Regions from separate parts of the Solibacillus sp. FSL K6-1554 genome, predicted to be linked through region 1. Evidence: riboswitches for the same ligand, from Rfam matches in the RefSeq annotation. Region 1 holds a riboswitch; the other holds the start of a gene.

Region 1 (6,189 bases):
ATTCGTACTTCTTTTACCACATGGTTATGAAGGTCAAGGTCCAGAGCACTCATCAAGCCGTATGGAACGATTCCTGCAATTATCTGCAGAAAATAACTGGTTCGTAGCAAACTGTTCAAATGCAGGCAACTACTACCACTTATTACGCCGTCAAGCTGCTTTATTAGGTACAGAAGGTGTACGTCCATTAGTAGTGGTTTCTCCAAAATCACTTTTACGTCATCCACTTGCTGCAGCTACTGCTGAACAACTTGCAAATGGTCGCTTCCAGGAAGTAATCGAGCAAGAAGGTTTAGGCAAAAACACAGAAGCGGTTGAAAAAGTAGTACTTGGTACAGGTAAAGTAATGATCGATTTAGCAGAACGTGTGAAAGATGGCGAAGGGCTTGATCACTTACACATTATTCGTGTGGAACAAATTTACCCATTCCCTGCACAACAAGTGAAAGATATTATTGCTCGCTTCCCGAATGTTAAAGAAATCGTTTGGGTACAAGAAGAACCAAAAAACCAAGGTTCATGGACATATGTTCTTGAAACATTATATGATATCGCTGAAGGCAAAAAAGTACGCTATGTAGGACGTCCTGCAATGAGCTCTACTTCTGAAGGCGATGGCGATTCACATAAAGCAGCACAAGCTAAATTAGTGAACGAAGCACTTGAAAAGTAATAAATGATTTGTTTAAAAAGAGCTGCTTCTATTTAAAATAGAAGTGGCTTGCTATACAATGAATGTGTAGCGTAATTAAAGGAGGATATGAACGTGGCTGAAATTAAAGTCCCTGAATTAGCAGAATCAATTACTGAAGGAACAATTGCCCAATGGGTGAAAAAAGTTGGAGATCGCGTAGAAAAAGGCGAATTCATCGTTGAGTTAGAAACTGATAAAGTTAATGCTGAAATTATCTCTGAAGAAGCAGGCGTTTTAAAACAAATTTTAGCTGAAGAAGGCGATACTGTATTAGTTGGACAAGTAATCGCAGTAGTTGAAGCAGGCGAAGGCGCAGCACCAGCACCAGCTGCAAAAGAAGAAGCTCCAGCAGCAGCTCCAGCAAAAGAAGAAGCTCCTAAAGCAGCAGCACCAGCACCAGTTGCAGTTGAAGAAACTTCAGGTGAGCGTGTAATCGCTTCACCAGCAGCACGTAAATTAGCTCGTGAAAAAGGTATCGACTTAGCAGCAATTTCACCAGTTGATCCACAAGGTCGTGTACGTGTTCAAGACGTTGCAGCACATGGTACAGCTCCTGCGACTCCAGCAGCAGCTCCAGCTCCAGCAGCAGGCAATGGTCCAATGATCTTTACACCAGCAGCTGATACAGACCGTGTAACAGTTGAAAAAATGAGCCGTCGTCGTCAAACAATTGCAAAACGTTTATTAGAAGTTAAACAATCAACTGCAATGTTAACTACTTTCAATGAAATTGATATGACGAACATTATGGCATTACGTAAGCGTAAACAAGATGAGTTCGTGAAAGCTAACGATATTAAATTAGGCTTCATGTCATTCTTCACAAAAGCTGTAGTAGCAGCATTAAAGAAATATCCATATGTAAATGCACAAATTAACGGTGATGAAATTCACTTAAACAACTTCTTCGATATCGGTATTGCTGTATCAACAGAAGAAGGTTTAGTAGTACCAGTAGTTCGTGATGCAAATGCGAAAAACTTTGCTGAAATCGAGAAAAACATTGCGGAATTAGCTGGTAAAGCACGCGACAAAAAATTAGGCTTAAACGACATGGCTGGCGGATCATTCACAATCACTAACGGTGGTGTATTCGGTTCATTAATGTCTACACCGATCATGAACGGTACTCAAGCTGGTATTTTAGGTATGCACTCAATCGTAAACCGTCCAGTAGCTGTTAATGGTGAAGTTCAAATTCGTCCAATGATGTATGTAGCATTATCTTATGACCACCGTATCATCGATGGTAAAGATTCTGTTGGCTTCTTAAAAACAGTTAAAGAAATGATCGAAAATCCAGAAGATTTATTATTAAATTCTTAATAGTATCTTATATGCTAATGCGCAATATGTTATATATTGCGCATTAGCTTTTTTTACAGATAACTTTCAGAAAAATGATTGTTGACGGAAATGTCGCAATAATGTAATATAAACATATCAATTTCATATCAAAACCTCACATTCTCGTGAGGTAGAGGCGCGATACTTAACAGTTTTATATGGAGCCATGAGCTGGCTGTGAAATATAAGAGAAGGAAATATCGCCGAAGTGTTGTAAATGCTCAATTTTACAATGCTGGGTCTGCAGTGAACAATTGCAGAACTGTCTCAATCATCTATATCCCTGATGGTTGAGTTGTGCTATCTCAAAATGGGAACTGTAGAGGATTCGGGCTAATTATAATTTAAACGACCTAAAGTTCTTCTTTTAGGTCGTTTTTTGTATATGTGAACCCCGAAATTTAACAAAAAAGGAGAGATTTTCTATGAAAAAAAGACTATTAATTTTATTGACTGCCATGACAATGCTATTATTAGCAGCGTGTGGTTCAAGCGATGAAGGTACTACAAGCGGTTCTGATTCAGACAAGAAAGTTATTAAAATTGGTATGGAAGCGGCGTATGCCCCTTTTAACTGGTCACAAAAAGATGATGCTAATGGCGGAGTTCAAATTGCAAGTTCAAAGGAATTTGCAGCAGGCTATGATGTGGAAATTGCGAAAAAAATTGCAGAAGGTCTGGACATGGAATTACAAATTGTTAAAACAGACTGGGATGGCTTAATTCCATCATTACAATCAGGTGCCATTGATCTGGTAATTGCAGGTATGTCACCAATGCCTGAACGTAAGGAAGTGATTGATTTCACAGAGAACTATTACACAAGTGACTATGTCATTGTTGTAAAAGAAGACGGTCCATATGCAAATGCAACTTCGTTACCTGACTTTGCAGGTGCAAAAATTACAGGTCAGCAATCGACAACACATTATGATGTAATCGACCAAATCGAAGGTGTTCAAAAACAAGTAGCGGCAACTGATTTTGGTGCAATGCGAGTGCAATTACAGTCAGGTGCGATTGATGGATATGTTTCAGAACGTCCAGAAGGTATCTCTGCTGAAATGGCACTGAATAATATTAAATACATCGTACCTGAGCCAAACTTCGAAGCAGACGAAGCGTCAACAGCTGTAGCAGTAGGTTTGAAAAAGGGATCAGATTTACGTGAACAAATTAACAAAGTTTTAGCTGAAATTTCGGAAGAAGAGCGTCAACAACTAATGGAAGACGCAATTGCAAATCAACCAGCAGCACAATAATCGTGTCGCATTAACAGTTTTGATGAGGTTGTCTTGCCGGCAAACGGAAGACAACCTTTTTCTATTAAAATTATGGTTTCATACATAAATAGTAGAAACAAAGAAAGAAATGGAGGACAAGGCGATGGCATTTTTAGAATCATCATGGAACTTGTTTACGAACAACTGGGATTTATTCGTACGTGGTGCTTGGACTGCACTTCTATTGGCAATTATCGGGACAATTTGCGGAACTCTGATTGGATTTTTTATCGGGATTATGCATACGATTCCACAACGTAAAAAGAATGTAAAATCAATAGTTTTAAAAGTACTTAATTTCATATTAACGTCATATGTGGAAATTTTCAGGGGAACGCCAATGATGGTTCAAGCGATGGTGGTGTTTTATGGCCTCGTATACTTAGGCATTGATATTGACCGCTTTTTAGCAGCTTCTGTTGTTATTAGTTTAAATACGGGAGCATATATGGCTGAATATGTACGTGGCGGTATTGTTTCGATTGATAAAGGGCAATTTGAGGCAGCACAGGCGATTGGCATGAATCACCTGCAAACAATGATTCATATTGTCCTGCCGCAAGTCGCACGAAATATTTTACCTGCAACAGGGAATCAGTTCGTAATGAACATTAAAGATTCTTCAGTATTAAGTGTTATTTCGGTTGTGGAACTATTCTTTACGGCAAACTCGATTGCAGGCAGTAACTATAAATATATCGAAGCGTTCTTTATCGCAACGATTTTGTACTTTATTATGACATTTACTGTAACTCGTTTCTTACTATTATTCGAGAAGAAAATGGACGGACCTTCTTCATATAAAGTGGAGCTTATTACCGGCAACAAGCTAGAAAAGGATGGTGAATAAAATGACAGTTGTAATAGATATTAACCATTTAAATAAAAAATTCGGCGATCATGAAGTATTGAAAGATGTGAATTTCCAGGTAAACAAAGGGGAAGTTGTAACTTTAATCGGTTCTTCTGGTTCTGGGAAATCAACACTGTTACGCTGCATTAATCTACTCGAAACACCAACAGCAGGTGAAATTATCTATAACGGGGAAAATATTTTAAATGACGGTCATCAAATTGAAAAGTACCGTACACATTTAGGGATGGTATTTCAGCAGTTCAATTTATTCAATAATTTGGATGTACTAAATAACTGTATTGTTGGCCAAATGAAAGTGTTGAAGCGTCCAAAAGAGGAAGCAGAAAAAAATGCGATGAGATATTTGGAGCTTGTCGGTATGAGTGCCTATAAAAATGCGAAACCGAAACATTTATCCGGTGGACAGAAACAACGTGTCGCAATCGCCCGTGCATTAGCAATGGATCCCGATGTAATGCTGTTTGATGAACCGACATCAGCGCTTGACCCTGAAATGGTAGGGGAAGTATTAAAGGTAATGCGCCACCTGGCAGACCAAGGAAATACAATGCTGATCGTTACACATGAAATGGAGTTTGCCAAGGAAGTATCTGACCGCATTGTCTTCATGGATAAAGGGGTTATCGTAGAGGAAGGCCCTCCGGAACAGTTGCTTGTTAACCCAAAACACGACCGGACAAAAGAGTTTTTGAAACGAACATTACGGTAATAGTAAAAAGCTCGCAGTCAAATGCGAGCTTATTTTCGTGAGTTCCATTCGCTTATTAAAATAAATACAATTGCAAAAGCAATTACAATTGCGAAAAACCACATTGGAATACTACCAAAAGCCATAAATTCCACCTCTGTTTGAAAGTTTAACATGGAATAGTAGTTCTATCAAATACCGGAAACAGCGATAAATTAAATCAATTTTTAATGTGTTCGGTGCCTATGTATTTATATAACAAACAAGAAAAGTTGATTTTTACTACAACGCGCTTTCCACTGGCAGGAAAATCATATAAAATAGGAGAGTATCGATATTAGTTAAAAGTGAGGGAACAACATGCTACATTTAAAATGGAAAGATGCACCGACAATACGCACAGTAAAGTGTGTACATACAGACGCATCAAAATATTTAGTATCAAACGTATTAACAGTAGGTAAAGAATATGAAGTGAAAAACGAAACAGAAGAATTCATTTTTGTAATCGACAACACGGGTGAAGTTGGCGGATTTTACAAAGACTACTTCGCTTAAAAATAAAAAGGGAGTGAGAAAAGTCATAATGGCTTTTCACACTCCTTTTTTATTTCTGTTCTAATATTGTATGCTCGATTTCATGGCGCTTTTCGTCTGTCTCTACATGAACACGTAATGTATCTTCAATATCGTGCAATAATTGCATCTGGGTCTGTTTAAACCGGTCAATATCACTATGGGATAATGCAGGGCGATTCGACGCTTTTTTGGACAGTTCCAGCATTTTACCGTTTTTACGCATCAATTGTTCTGAAGCATCCATTAGCCGTTCCTGAGACCGTATTGCACGACGCTGATTGTTCATATTTAATAACATCGCAATTTGGGACTGCCATAAAGGGATAGTCGTCATAATCGAACTTTGAATTTTTTCGATTAACATTTGATTCGTCTGCTGAATCATTCGAATTTGCGGTGCATATTGAATTGCCACTTCCCGCGATAGTTCCAGATCATACATACGGCGGTCAATCCACTCGATTTGCATTTCAATGTCTTTCAATTCATGCTGTTTAAAAGGATTTTGTCCTTCTACAATTTCTTTTTGCATTGAAGGTAGGACAACATCCCGCATATGCTGTTTTTTTATTTCCAATGTTGCGATATAAACATTAATTTCCTGGAAATAGTCTTCATTTATTGCATATAGTTTATTTAAAAACTGGTAATCGTTTAATAACGCATTTTGGTTATATTCCAATTGGATGCTCAAGCGGTCGATGCGTTTACTCAATTTGTT
Region 2 (6,189 bases), 1.7 Mb from region 1:
AAAGTGTGCGTCAATACAAAGCAGGAACGGCAGATGTTTTAATTTTGGAGGATGTAGAAATACCTGCCATTCAACTGGGAGAAGTATTAATACAGGGGCTATATACGAGCGTAAATTATGCAGATATTAAAACGCGCATGGGGAGTAAAGGTCAGAGTACATTTCCGATTACATTAGGCTTAGATATTGTAGGGCACGTCATCGAAAGTAAAAGTTCTGCATTTCAGAAGGGAGATTATGTTTTCGCATTCCCTAATGGGGGTTCTTATCAGCAAGTAGTAGCCGCGAAGGAATCATTAACCTTTAAAATTCCCGAAACAATCGATCCATTACAAGCCGCAGCACTTCCAACCGTGACAATATTATCTGAGATATTACTTAAACAAATTGGAGATGTACAAAAGGAAGATACAATTGTCGTACATAGCGCTGCTGGTGGTGTGGGGACAATGCTTGTGAAGTTGGCAAAACATTATGGTGTGTCAAACATCATTGGAACTGTCGGTGATTTAAGGAAGAAAGATTATGTTCTGGGTATAGGTGCTGATGATGTGTTTACTTACGACAGCTTTGTAGATGGCGTTAAGCAACATACTAATGGTAAAGGGGCACAAGTGATTTTTGATTCGGTCGCTGGTGATGTTACAAAGGCAAGTCTTGAATGCTTAGCTAATTTTGGCACATTAGTGCAGTTTGGAAACAGTAGTGGAAAAGCTGGTGTAATATCAACAAGCGATGTGCACAATAGCTGCCGAAACATAAAAGGTTTCAGCTTAGGTACAACTCGTAAGGAGGCTCCTGCTCGCCTTGCTCCTGTTGTTGAGCGGATTATTCCATTGTTCGAAGGTGGACAATTAAGCGTTCCAATTGCGCGAGTCTATGATTTAGAGGAAGTTCAGGAGGCGCATCGCCTAATCGAAAGTAGAAAGCATCAAGGTAAGATTTTAATTCGCCTTATAAAAGATGAAAATTAAAAGATACAAACATTATGAACAATTTTAGTCATATATGAAAAATACATGTTTTAACCGGTTGTTGTATTGTTGAGATTCCCTATCGAAGGCGCGAAAATGGGATTAGAAGGGGATGAAACAATGGCAACAACGACTACAGTATTGCATGAACGAATAGAATTCCTAACTTTATATAAAAAAGAAACAAAGCAGTCAGAAGAGTGGCTGAAAGAACGGAAGAAAGAGGCGCATCTTCCTGATTTCACCTTAACGACAGATGAGCTTACGCACGGTGCACGGGTTGCATGGCGCAACAGCAATAAATGTATCGGACGCCTGTTTTGGAATAGCTTAAATGTGTTTGATCAGCGCCATTTATTAAATGAGGTCGAAATTTATGAAGCGCTTCTATACCATATCGATTTTGCGACAAACAACGGAAAAATCAGACCGGCCATTACACTGTTTGACCCGAAACGTGTACGGGTGTGGAACCACCAGCTCATTCGCTATGCAGGCTATGAGACAGATGATGGGATTGTTGGAGATTCGGATTCGATTGAGTTTACGAAAATATGTGAAAATCTCGGTTGGCAAGGTGCACGTTCAAACTATGATGTTTTACCGCTTGTCATTCAAGTAGATAACCGGGAGCCAATGTTTTTTGAAATTCCTGAAAAGCATGTGCTGGAAGTGGCGATTACTCATCCGGATTATGATTTTTCAAAGTTAAATATGAAATGGTATGCAGTACCGATTATTTCGAGTATGCGTTTTAATATTGCGGGCGTTGATTTTCAGGCAGCGCCGTTTAACGGGTGGTATATGGGGACGGAAATCGGGGCGCGCAATTTGGCGGATACGTACCGCTATAATTTTCTGCCGAAAGTGGCGGAAGCAATGGGATTGGATACTGCAATGAATGCGTCGCTTTGGAAGGACCGGGCACTCGTAGAACTGAATGTTGCGGTGCTTCATTCGTATAAAAAAGCGGGCGTAAGTATTGTTGATCATCATACTGCTGCCCAGCAGTTTCAGCTGTTTCAAAAGCAGGAACATACAAGCGGCCGGGAAGTAACAGGGAACTGGGTATGGCTTGTCCCGCCATTATCCCCTGCAACGACCGACCTGTATCATGAACCGATTGCCAACACGATTAAAAAACCAAACTATTTTTATCAGCAGCAGTCCTACTAAAAATAAGGGTGGGACATAATCTAATTGATTTCCATTTCGGGACGTATTCCGCGGGCGTGAGTCCAACATGATGGTGAAGGTTTTAGCTTATGTTCCTTATAATCAGTGGGGATGAAGAACCCCCCCACTGATTGAAGTTTCACTTTATCAGCAACAGTCCTACTAAAAAGAGGTGTGCAGGAAGCGAAAGCCTCTGCACACCTATTTCTTACCTTTTATTTAACATAATTTGAATCAATTCATCTCGATCGATTAAATAAACGTCATTGATGTCGGCAAGTTTTTCGGCCTGGCGTGTAAAATGACTGTTTGTGACAACCCATGCCTCTGTTGCTTCATACATTTTTACTGCACCGATAATTTCCTGTACCGCTTTTACACCGACAGTACCGGAATAGCGTTTTGCCTGGACTGCAATAATATCTTTTCCGTCCTTTAAAATAAGGTCGGCACCGTAGTCACCGCTCGTAGCGGTATAGCTCACTTTAAATCCGCGGCGCTTAAATAATTCGCCTAAAAATCTTTCAAAATCTTCACCGGTCATTTTATCGACTTCGCGAATTCCGGACTTCCGCAATTTCCTCGTCTTCAGCGATTTCAGCCAAATTTTAAACGCGATATATAGAACGAAATAAGCGACAATTCCCATACCGATGCCTTCAGCTGTTTTCGTTACATAAAAACCAGCTGTACCAGCCGATGCGATGAAAAATAGCGGGATTACTGGCAGGCTTTTTTTATTCCGTCTTCTCTTTTTACGCAATAGTTCTGTACTCCTTTTATTTACTACGGTTATTATATCATAAAAGGGTACATATGTTTGGTTATATTGTACGATTGTCTGAGCTCATAAAGGAAGCCAAAAACAATAGAACAGAAATGAGAATGAACAGCACAATCGGGATTGTCCAGCTGTCCGTCAAATCATGTGCAAAGCCGAACAAAACTGGCCCGATTGCGGCAACAAAATAACCGATTGATTGTGCGAAGCCGGAAAGTTCAGCTGCATCATAGGCTGTCTTTGTGCGCAATGAAAATAACATCAGCACTAAACCAAACGAAGCCCCTCCTGCAAAGCCTAATAAAATCATCCATACGACAGCAAGACTTGTCCATTCCATTAAGACACCAGTAAAACCGACTAAGTAACAAATCGTAAAGAAAATGACGATCGGACGTTGAGAAGCGATTTTCCCTGCAAGAATCGGAATAATAAATGTCATCGGAATTTGTGCAAACTGCATAACGGATACCATCCACCCGGCCGCTGTAGCATCAAGGCCCTGGCTAATGAAGATTTCCGGCAACCATGCAGACGAGCAGTAAAATATGAACGACTGGAATCCCATTGCTCCAGCGACTGCCCAGGCAAGCGGCGACCTCCACATTTGCGTTTTCTTAGTCTGCGATGTCGGCATATTTAATGCAATTTTTTCCTGGCGCAAAATCGGCAGCCAGATTAGTAATGTAAGAATCCCTAAAATAATTGTAATACCTGCTGCGATTTGCCATCCTGCGTTTGCCGCTATAGGGTAACTGAAGCCTGCAGCAATTCCGGAAGAAATGTTCATTGAAACGGAATAGATCCCTGTTAATAATCCGATATGTAATGGGAATTTCCATTTGAAATAGCTAGGGATAAGAACATTCCCGAATGCAATTGCGACCCCAATTAATATTGTTCCTATAACGAGTAAAGACGTTGCCCCTAGCGAACGCAGTAAAATCCCTGCACAAAGTAAAATGACGGAATAAAATAATGTCCATTCAATCCCAAACTTACGGGCAATGCGTGGTGCAAATGGTGATACAACCGCAAAGGCAATTAAAGGAATAGTCGTTAAAAAGCCTGCAAGAAAGTTCGATATCCCAAGCCCTTCACGTATAAATGAAATAATCGGGCCGATCAATGTAATCGGTGTACGTAATGTGGTCGCAAATAAAAATACGGCTACCATAAAATAGATGAGCGGTCGGTTGGATAGTAGTTTTTTGCTATTTTGATTAACTTGTTGTGTGTCCATTTTCGATTCTCCTTTTGTATGTTGATATATATTAGAGTAGTGTGAATACTCATAAAAAACAGAATAAAGGTGAAGCCATTGCTATCAAAAAAATATTATGTTAGACTTTTAATCATTGATTCAATTAAATTAAATAAAACATTACCTCATGTAAATTATGAGGTAGAGGTCGCAATCATTAAGACTAGTATAGCTGAGATTAGGAAGAATCGGTGAAGCTTTATGAAAGGAATGGTTGCCGAAGTGTTATTTTTCTTCTTGAAAATAATGCTGGGGCTGTTTCCGATAAGGAACAGAACTGTCACATGTGTGAGCATGTGTTGAGCTATCTTTCAAGTTTGATGAGGTGTAACTATAACCATCACAAAAACTTGTGGTGGTTTTTCTTTTACACTTCACCAACAAAACAAAAAGGGAGTTTTATATTCATGAGTGAGATTAAAATAGATCAGCTCGGTAATAATAACGGGTTGAAAAAAAGTTTAAAAAGTCGCCATGTAACGATGATTTCGCTTGGCGGAACGATCGGTACAGGTTTATTCTTAGCATCAGGTGGTGCCATTGCACAGGCAGGTCCTGGTGGGGCATTGCTCGCATATGCACTGATCGGCGTGATGGTGTATTTCCTAATGACATCATTAGGGGAAATGGCTGCCTATATGCCAACATCCGGTTCGTTTAGTACGTATGCAACAAAATTTGTTGATCCTGCTTTAGGCTTTGCGCTTGGCTGGAACTATTGGTACAACTGGGCGATTACAATTGCAGCAGAAATTGCGGCCGTTTCGTTAATTATGAAATACTGGTTCCCGGACAGTTCTTCAATGTTATGGACCATTTTATTTATCGTAGTTGTTTTATCATTTAACTTAGCGTCTGTAAAAGCTTTCGGTGAAGCGGAATACTGGTTTGCGATGATTAAAGTCGCAACGGTAATTGTCTTCATCATTGTCAGCTTCTTAATGATTTTCGGAATTTTAGGCGGGAATGATCCGGTCGGTTTCACGAACTTCTTCAAAGATGATGCACCGTTTAATGGCGGTTTCCTGGCATTGTTCGGTATTTTCCTTGCAGCCGGTTTCTCATTCCAAGGTACAGAAATGCTTGGGGTAACGGCAGGGGAAACAGATGATCCAGGCAAAAACATTCCAAAAGCAGTTCGTTCTGTATTCTGGCGTATTTTGCTGTTTTACATTTTCGCGATTGGTGCAATTGGATTACTGATCCCGTATACGGATTCACGTCTTTTATCTGAAGATATTGCGACAAGTCCATTTACCTTAGTATTTGAAAACCTAGGTGTGGCGTTTGCGGCATCTGTTATGAATGCCATTATCTTAACGGCTATGTTATCTGCAGGGAACTCAGGATTATATGCAGCTAGTCGTATGCTTTATCAGTTAGCGGTAGATGGAAAAGCGCCGAAACTTTTCATGAAAGTAACATCGCGTGGGATTCCAATGTATGCACTTTTAGCTACATTAGCAGTCGGTTCGTTAGCATTCCTGGCATCGTTTTTCGGTGACGGTGTTGTCTACATTTGGCTGTTGAATGCTTCCGGTATGTCCGGCTTCATCGCATGGCTCGGCATTGCCATTAGTCATTACCGCTTCCGCCGTGCATATGTCGCACAAGGACATTCATTGAGCGATTTACCGTATGTATCTAAATTCTTCCCATTCGGACCGCTATTCGCGTTTGCCTTATGTATGATTGTCGTGCTAGGTCAAAACTATATGGCATTTACGGGCGGAACAATTGACTGGTACGGTGTCGTCGTTTCATATATCGGCTTACCATTGTTTGCCGCTTTATGGTTTGGCTACAAATTTAAACACAAAACGAAAGTCGTTCCTTTACAGGACTGCGATTTATCAAATAAATAATTAATTAATTTCTGAAACGCAATGTGAGCTTATAGGCTTTCATTGCGTTTTTTGTTGTATGAGGATTATTTGTCCTGGAGTGAGGAATATACAGAGGGAGTGAGGAATAAGTGAGAGTTATTGAGTATT

What was found. Region 1 has a riboswitch for lysine ahead of MHB58_RS09715 (transporter substrate-binding domain-containing protein). Riboswitches for the same ligand answer to the same signal wherever they lie in the genome.
Region 2: it holds a riboswitch for lysine, as region 1 does, so the genes downstream of both, MHB58_RS01510 (amino acid permease) here and MHB58_RS09715 (transporter substrate-binding domain-containing protein) in region 1, are expected to answer to the same signal.

What each region holds. Positions count from the first base shown of each region.
Region 1 is NZ_JBBOSS010000001.1:1,988,705-1,994,893, reverse strand. Features, by position in the region: gene MHB58_RS09725 (2-oxoglutarate dehydrogenase E1 component) at 1-673, shown strand, start outside; gene odhB (2-oxoglutarate dehydrogenase complex dihydrolipoyllysine-residue succinyltransferase) at 767-2,020, shown strand; lysine riboswitch at 2,165-2,352, shown strand; gene MHB58_RS09715 (transporter substrate-binding domain-containing protein) at 2,467-3,303, shown strand; gene MHB58_RS09710 (amino acid ABC transporter permease) at 3,428-4,174, shown strand; gene MHB58_RS09705 (amino acid ABC transporter ATP-binding protein) at 4,176-4,910, shown strand; gene MHB58_RS09700 (DUF6501 family protein) at 5,250-5,447, shown strand; gene MHB58_RS09695 (toxic anion resistance protein) at 5,497-6,189, opposite strand, start outside.
Region 2 is NZ_JBBOSS010000001.1:297,721-303,909, forward strand. Features, by position in the region: gene MHB58_RS01490 (quinone oxidoreductase family protein) at 1-974, shown strand, start outside; gene MHB58_RS01495 (nitric oxide synthase oxygenase) at 1,095-2,150, shown strand; gene MHB58_RS01500 (restriction endonuclease) at 2,359-2,913, opposite strand; gene MHB58_RS01505 (CynX/NimT family MFS transporter) at 2,975-4,174, opposite strand; lysine riboswitch at 4,330-4,510, shown strand; gene MHB58_RS01510 (amino acid permease) at 4,603-6,060, shown strand.